DNA from 3 places in the Peribacillus sp. NPDC101481 genome. Region 2 is predicted to be linked to each of the others. Evidence: riboswitches for the same ligand, from Rfam matches in the RefSeq annotation. Region 2 holds a riboswitch; each other region holds the start of a gene.
What was found. Region 2 has a riboswitch for thiamine pyrophosphate ahead of ACIROD_RS06845 (ABC transporter substrate-binding protein). Riboswitches for the same ligand answer to the same signal wherever they lie in the genome.

Region 1 (2,271 bases), 580 kb from region 2:
TTTAGATGATACATTACTATGGGATCAGAAAAGTGTAAAAGAGGCTTTTGTGGCCACATGTGAAGTGGCCAAGGAGAAATATGATCTGAATGTCGAGGATTTTGAAGAAGCTGTGCGAAAGGAAGCGCGTGAGCTTTATTCTTCTTACGATACATATGCATTCACCCAAATGATCGGAATCAACCCATTTGAGGGGCTATGGGGAAATTTTCAGGATGATCATGATGAATTCAGGAAGATGGCCGGGATTGCACCGGCTTATCGGAAAGAAGCGTGGACGAGAGGGTTATTGGCATTAGGGATCGATGACCCGGAATTTGGACTTGAACTGGCAGAACGTTTCCCTGCGGAGAGACGCAAAAAGCCATTTATCTATGAAGAAACATTCCGTGTTCTGGATGAATTAAAAGGGAAGTATAAGTTGCTATTGCTTACGAACGGATCTCCTGAGCTGCAAAATACCAAACTTGAAATTACGCCTGAACTGGTTCCTTATTTCGACCAAATCGTGATTTCAGGCGCATTTGGAAGAGGTAAACCGGATGCCTCCATTTTTGAGCATGCTTTGGGGATCATGGAGCTTGATAAGGATGAAGTATTGATGGTCGGCGATAATTTAATGACGGATATCCTTGGAGCATCACGGGTAGGCATAAAGTCGGTTTGGATAAATCGCCATGATAAGGAACGGAATGAAGTGATTCCAACCTATGAAATCAAGCATTTAGAGGAGCTTTACCCTATCCTTGAGAGCCTTGGAAATTAATTAACGGCTCTTCTTCAAATAATAAATTTTGATAGTTGTAATGAAAATATTAGGTCTTTCAAATTATTTACAGAATGAAAAGGGTGAGATATAGTTACCCTGTAATCAATTAAATTATTCAGACTAGGGGTGTCCAATAAAAGTTGGGCTGAGAGAGAAGCGCTTAAGCTTCTTAACCCTCAGGACCTGATCTGGTTCATACCAGCGTGGGGAAGTTAGAATCTACTAAACAATGACATTTCAATTGGTCATTTCTGTAGCCATACTAACGTTAGCCAGGTCTTAAATATGAGATCTGGCTTTTTCGTGCGAAATGGATTGGATTTTGTCCTTTTTAAATGAACTTAAAAAGGAGAAATGAAATCATGATGAGTAATTCAGTAAATGACATGAACGTTTCAATTATGTCCAGTTTTGCCGGGAGTAAAAAAGTGTATGTTGAGGGATCTAGACCCGATATTAGGGTGCCCATGCGTGAAATTAAGCTAAGTCCGACTACAGGTTCTTTCGGCGAAGAGGAGAATCCGCCTTTACGAGTATATGACACAAGCGGCTTTTATACGGATTCAGAATATCCCATTGATATTCATAAAGGTCTTGCCCCGATTAGACGCAGCTGGGTTCTGGAAAGGGAAGATGTTGAAGAGTATGAAGGGCGTGAAATAAAGCCCGAAGATAACGGGTATAAAAAAGAGTCACAAACGAAAGCAGAAATTTTTCCGGGATTGAAAAGAAAACCATTGCGTGCAGCGAAAGGGCAAAACGTAACCCAGCTCCATTATGCCCGAAAAGGTATCATAACTCCTGAGATGGAATTCATCTCGATCAGGGAAAATGTAGCCCCTGATTTTGTAAGAGATGAGGTAGCTAGCGGGAGGGCGATCATTCCGGCAAATATTAACCATCCTGAAAGTGAGCCCATGATCATTGGACGTAATTTTCATGTGAAAATAAATGCGAATATTGGAAATTCCGCTGTTAGTTCATCGATTGAAGCAGAAGTGGAGAAAATGACTTGGGCTACACGTTGGGGTGCAGACAACATAATGGATCTTTCCACCGGTAAGAATATTCACACGACCCGGGAATGGATTATCAGGAATTCTCCTGTGCCAGTTGGGACGGTTCCGATATATCAAGCATTGGAAAAAGTGAATGGAGTCGCGGAAGATTTAAATTGGGAAGTTTTCCGGGATACATTAATCGAGCAGGCTGAGCAAGGTGTGGATTACTTCACGATACACGCCGGAGTGCTTTTGCGATACATTCCCATGACAGCAAAGCGAGTTACGGGAATCGTTTCCCGGGGGGGCTCCATCATGGCACAATGGTGCTTGGCCCACCACCAAGAAAGTTTTCTCTATACTCACTTTGAAGAGATTTGTGAAATCATGAAGGCGTATGATGTCTCTTTCTCATTAGGTGACGGCCTCCGTCCTGGCTCCATTGCAGATGCAAACGATGAGGCTCAATTTGCTGAATTGGAAACACTTGGGGAACTGACG
Region 2 (2,271 bases):
TCGGCGATCCTATTTCGATCATTCTTACATTCATTTTTTCTATCACGGCAAAAAGTTCGGAAAGCTCGCCCTCCATTGTCGTTTCAAGGGGGTGAACCTCATACTTGACACCAGATTCTTCAATGATCTTGATTGCTTCATCGACCATAGGGATGACATTTTCCCCTTTAGGAATAATTTGTATACTAATTAATGAATTGGCCATCGTATTTCCTCCTATTTTGGTAAAAATTCATTGGTAAATGCCTTTTCAGGATCGAAATCACCTTCAAGAAGCTTGTTTTCAGTCATCCAATCACTGTAATTCTTCCAGATTTCCAGTTTTTGTTCACCCCAACGCGGAGCATCATCCTGATACTTGGCTGCAAGCCACTCCTGGCTTTTCTTAACTAGTTTTGCATCAAGATCCGGCGCAGACTTAATTAACATGTCTGCTGCATCAGCAGGATTCTTAATCGCAAACTGGTACCCTTTTGATGCTGCATGAACGAATGCTTTAACAGTTTCGGGATCTTCTTTTATCATCTTTTCATTTGTAGTCAAAACAGGCGTATAGTAATCAAGCTTATCAGAGTATTCGGTTAAGTAAACCATATTAAGCTTTTCATTTCGCAACTCAGCCTCAATGCCTGTCCATCCATAATAAATCCAGGCAAAATCTATATCCCTTTTAACCGAAGTGAAAAAATCCATGTCTCCTGTATTGACTATATCCACTTTATTTACATCCGCATTTTCTTTTTTCATGAGTGAATCAATAATGGCCTTTTCAACCGGAGAACCCCAGCCACCATACGTTTTCCCTTCAAAATCCTTGGGAGTTTTAATGTTCTTTGCCTCAGGGGAAGCGAATCCAGAGGTATTATGCTGGATGACTGCAGCAACCGAAACAATTGGCACGCCCTGCACGCGGGCCTGTGTTATGCCCTCCTGGTAGCTCACGCCAAATTCAGATTTTCCTGAAGCGACAAGCTTATCCGCTCCAGCTTCACCTGGCATGATAATTTCCACATCAAGACCTTGCTCTTTAAAGTAACCTTTTTCCTTGGCAACATACAATCCTGTATGGTTTGTATTCGGTGTCCAATCGAGCACGACCGATACCTTTTTTAATTCTTCATTTTTAGATGCTTCTTCTTTTTCATTAGTTCCGCCTGCACCACATCCAGCCAAAAGGAACAACGAAGTTAACAGTGGTAAGAATTTATTCAAGTTATTATCCTCCTACACATCATATAAGATCCATATGCCGGAACCATAATGGGGCTCCAGGGTCTATTCAAATACTGGATAAAAAGCAAAAAACGCCCGAAGATGAATTCGGACGTTAACATACAAAACAGAAAGTCAGTAATAATATGTTCCCTCCGCTGGCATCACCCAGATCAGGTTCAAAGAGTCAGCATCTAAAGGATGCAATCTCAGCCAGCAGTACTGGCCCCCCTACATTTCTCGCACATATGAACTTTTCTCTCTCATTATATCAATTCATAGGGAAAAGGGAATACTAATTTGCTTCTTATCACTAATTGGAAAGGTATTCCTTACTCTTAAGGATATCTAGCAAAACATCTTTTGGAACGAAAATCATTGAAATCAATGTAATTCTGCCTCTTTTCATTCCAATCATTCTTGACTGCAGCAGTGGCTGACAATTTCTAAATAGTCATTTCTTTGCAGGCATTCATATAATGAACATTATCTGTAGACATTTATGTTTACTGGTTTTATAAACCGTTAATTTAATAAGCAAAAGGTGGATATGATCATGATAAAGATTAATCACAGATGGTTAGATGTCAGTCACATCCAACCAGGAATAGCATCTGCTAAGTCGCTTGAAATTCTCCAATTGCTGGATGAAGATACTAACGTTTTTGAATACCGGAATTTTGGAGAGTTTAATTTCGATATACAGCTGCGGCGCCATGTCATTGAGGCAGCGATTTCATTGAATAAAAGTGAGGTAGAATTTTCAACACTTGAGGAATCGCAATCCAATAAACAATATTGGCACCTTTCAAAGGGTGGCACCTTCACCCTTCAGCCAGGGATACTCCCTCATGCTGCACTTCTGGACATTTTCATGAATGGAAGGCTTTATGCTTTCGAATGCGGGACGGCAATAGTCGTCACTTTTTTAAAGGCGATTTTGGATTTGATCGGCCCTAGGAATTTCGATTACCTTTTTTCAAACCTTTTTTTATATGACTGGCGCCCTCCGGAGAATATGGCTCTTAATATTCATCAAGGAAGGGATTATTTACCAGG
Region 3 (2,271 bases), on a different contig from region 2:
CGGACAAATTTCGATTCAAAAGGCAATTGAATTGAGTCCAAAATTAGGTATTAAGACTATATTGGGTTTCATTTTCGCCCACAATATACCTAGCCTTAAGCTTTTTTCCAAATTCGGGTTTGAAGAATGGGCACATTTACCTCAAGTTGCCGAGCTGGATGGCATTGAGCGGGATTTGATCATTCTTGGTAAACGTGTCGATATTTAATATAATTTTTTAGAGCTATTGCCTTGAGCAGTAGCTTTTTCAAATTAATACAGGTCGAATTGGCTAATTTAAAAATACCGATATGCGTTTTGGAGGGAAAAATATTCTGACTCACTTTTACTTGCTAACGCATTTAATAGCGTATCCAATTCTTGACTGGCCTGAACAGTAAGCAGACTTGTTAAGCCGTAACTTGCTGCCAATTTGATCATTTCCTGTCTCTTTTCTTCTACCCTTTCTATAGTTACTTTACGGCAAGGCATTATATGCCACCTCCCATTTATTCAATTTTTTTACACTTTCATCATAATTAAACTACTAGTTAAAATCAACTATTTTACAGAAATAAAATGTGTTATTTTATAGGTCAAATGTGACAAAACACCTACTTTATTCTTTAATTATGTATATTTTATGTCATTTTCTATTAAACGCAAAAAAGCATCCACTAGTGTATACTGTGAATGCTTACATCATATCCCTTATCCAAGAGCCCAAAATATAGTCCATCGCTTACTATGTCATCCATTCAGAAGGTGACTCGTTATTAGGTCTATTTATAACAATCTTATATTCATCTTCAAGCACTTTTAATGGGGCATCATAAAGGTGCCTTTCATCAGAGGTTTTGTATACTCCATTGGCCAATAGCTCTTCAATGAGCTTTGCCTTCCTCTGTTCAATCCTCTTAAATAATTCTGCCATGTAAATGGCTCCTTTCCTAGTCATCCTAGAGCCTGCTTCTAGTTAGCTAACTTTATCAACTTGTTTGATTTTCACCAAATTATATATACCTTTTCTATTATGTCACTAAACGTTATTTCCCAAAAATAAAAGCCCCTTCTAATTCAAGAAGAGGCTGACTGTGTCCGTACGGCTCTTCTTATCTTCCAAGCATATGCTTGTTGGATTTAGCACAGTTCCCAAAATGGGTCCGCTGCCGAGGTTTCTTTGGGCCAAGTCCCTCCACCTCTCTGGATAAGAATTCGATATATAAATGATGTAGAAATGATTCTACCCTAATAATTATCAAAAGTCAATTACCTGGTTCTCCCTTTTTTCCTGGACATTACATGCTCCCTCTTCAAATACGGGTTGCATTTTCTTGTCTTTCTGATATGATGTCAGTAATTACATACAATTCACACCACTAGGGGAGTCTTTTTTAAGACTGAGATGGAAATAGTTTCCGGACCCTTTGAACCTGAACCGGCTCATACCGGCGGAGGGAAGTGGATGATATCGTCCATTTACAGACTATATCCATCTACCCCGTTCCGTATTCAGGAACGGGGTTTTTCATTATCTATGGGAACCATTCTAAAGGAGGATGAACAATGGAGAATATTAAAACAGAAACATTCAGTGATAGACTTCATGCACGGGCAAAAGAGATTTGGAAAAGGAATCATTCACATCCCTTTGTCCAGGCAATTGGAAATGGTACGCTTCCTGAAAAGAAATTTGCCTATTACATGAAGCAGGACTATATCTATCTCATGGATTATTCCAAGCTCTTTGCTTTAGGTGTCATCAAAGCCCATAACATCGAAACCATGGCAAAGTTTGCGAGTATTTTAAATGAAACCCTTCAAGTGGAAATGGATATCCATCGGCAGTATGCTTCCGAATTCGGGATCAGTTCCAAGGAATTGGAAGAAACAGAACCTACTCCCACCACTCTAGCCTATACAGGTTACATGCTAAATGCAGCTCAGCATGGGACATTGGCAGACTTGATCGCCTGTCTCCTGCCCTGCGCTTGGGATTACTATGAAATCGGTTTGCTATTAAAAGAACAAAATGGAGCAGCATTGGAAAACAATCGCTACGCAGATTGGATAAGGTCCTATTCATCACCTGAATTCGGGGAAGCACACAAGTGGCTGATCGCATTGTTGGAAGAATTGACGGAAGGCATGCCAGAAAAAGAACTTCTTAGATTAGAAAAGCACTTTTTGGTTACTTCCCGATATGAATATTTATTCTGGGATATGGTTCAAAATGAGCAGGATTGGCCGCTGTAGGTCGCAGACATGATGATGAATCCTATCAAGAAACTG

Region 1: another riboswitch for thiamine pyrophosphate. It lies ahead of thiC (phosphomethylpyrimidine synthase ThiC); the one in region 2 lies ahead of ACIROD_RS06845 (ABC transporter substrate-binding protein).
Region 3: another riboswitch for thiamine pyrophosphate. It lies ahead of tenA (thiaminase II); the one in region 2 lies ahead of ACIROD_RS06845 (ABC transporter substrate-binding protein).

What each region holds. Positions count from the first base shown of each region.
Region 1 covers NZ_JBIWNJ010000001.1:2,004,226-2,006,496, reverse strand. The annotation lists gene ACIROD_RS09685 (HAD family hydrolase) at 1-766, shown strand, start outside; TPP riboswitch at 882-996, shown strand; gene thiC (phosphomethylpyrimidine synthase ThiC) at 1,132-2,271, shown strand, end outside.
Region 2 covers NZ_JBIWNJ010000001.1:1,423,276-1,425,546, forward strand. The annotation lists gene ACIROD_RS06840 (thiamine-binding protein) at 1-205, opposite strand, end outside; gene ACIROD_RS06845 (ABC transporter substrate-binding protein) at 217-1,212, opposite strand; TPP riboswitch at 1,346-1,455, opposite strand; gene ACIROD_RS06850 (protein-glutamine gamma-glutamyltransferase) at 1,769-2,271, shown strand, end outside.
Region 3 covers NZ_JBIWNJ010000002.1:729,335-731,605, reverse strand. The annotation lists gene ACIROD_RS13565 (GNAT family N-acetyltransferase) at 1-208, shown strand, start outside; gene ACIROD_RS13560 (Spo0E family sporulation regulatory protein-aspartic acid phosphatase) at 277-471, opposite strand; gene ACIROD_RS13555 (Fur-regulated basic protein FbpA) at 725-913, opposite strand; SAM riboswitch class I at 1,089-1,193, opposite strand; TPP riboswitch at 1,351-1,456, shown strand; gene tenA (thiaminase II) at 1,546-2,235, shown strand; gene thiW (energy coupling factor transporter S component ThiW) at 2,251-2,271, shown strand, end outside.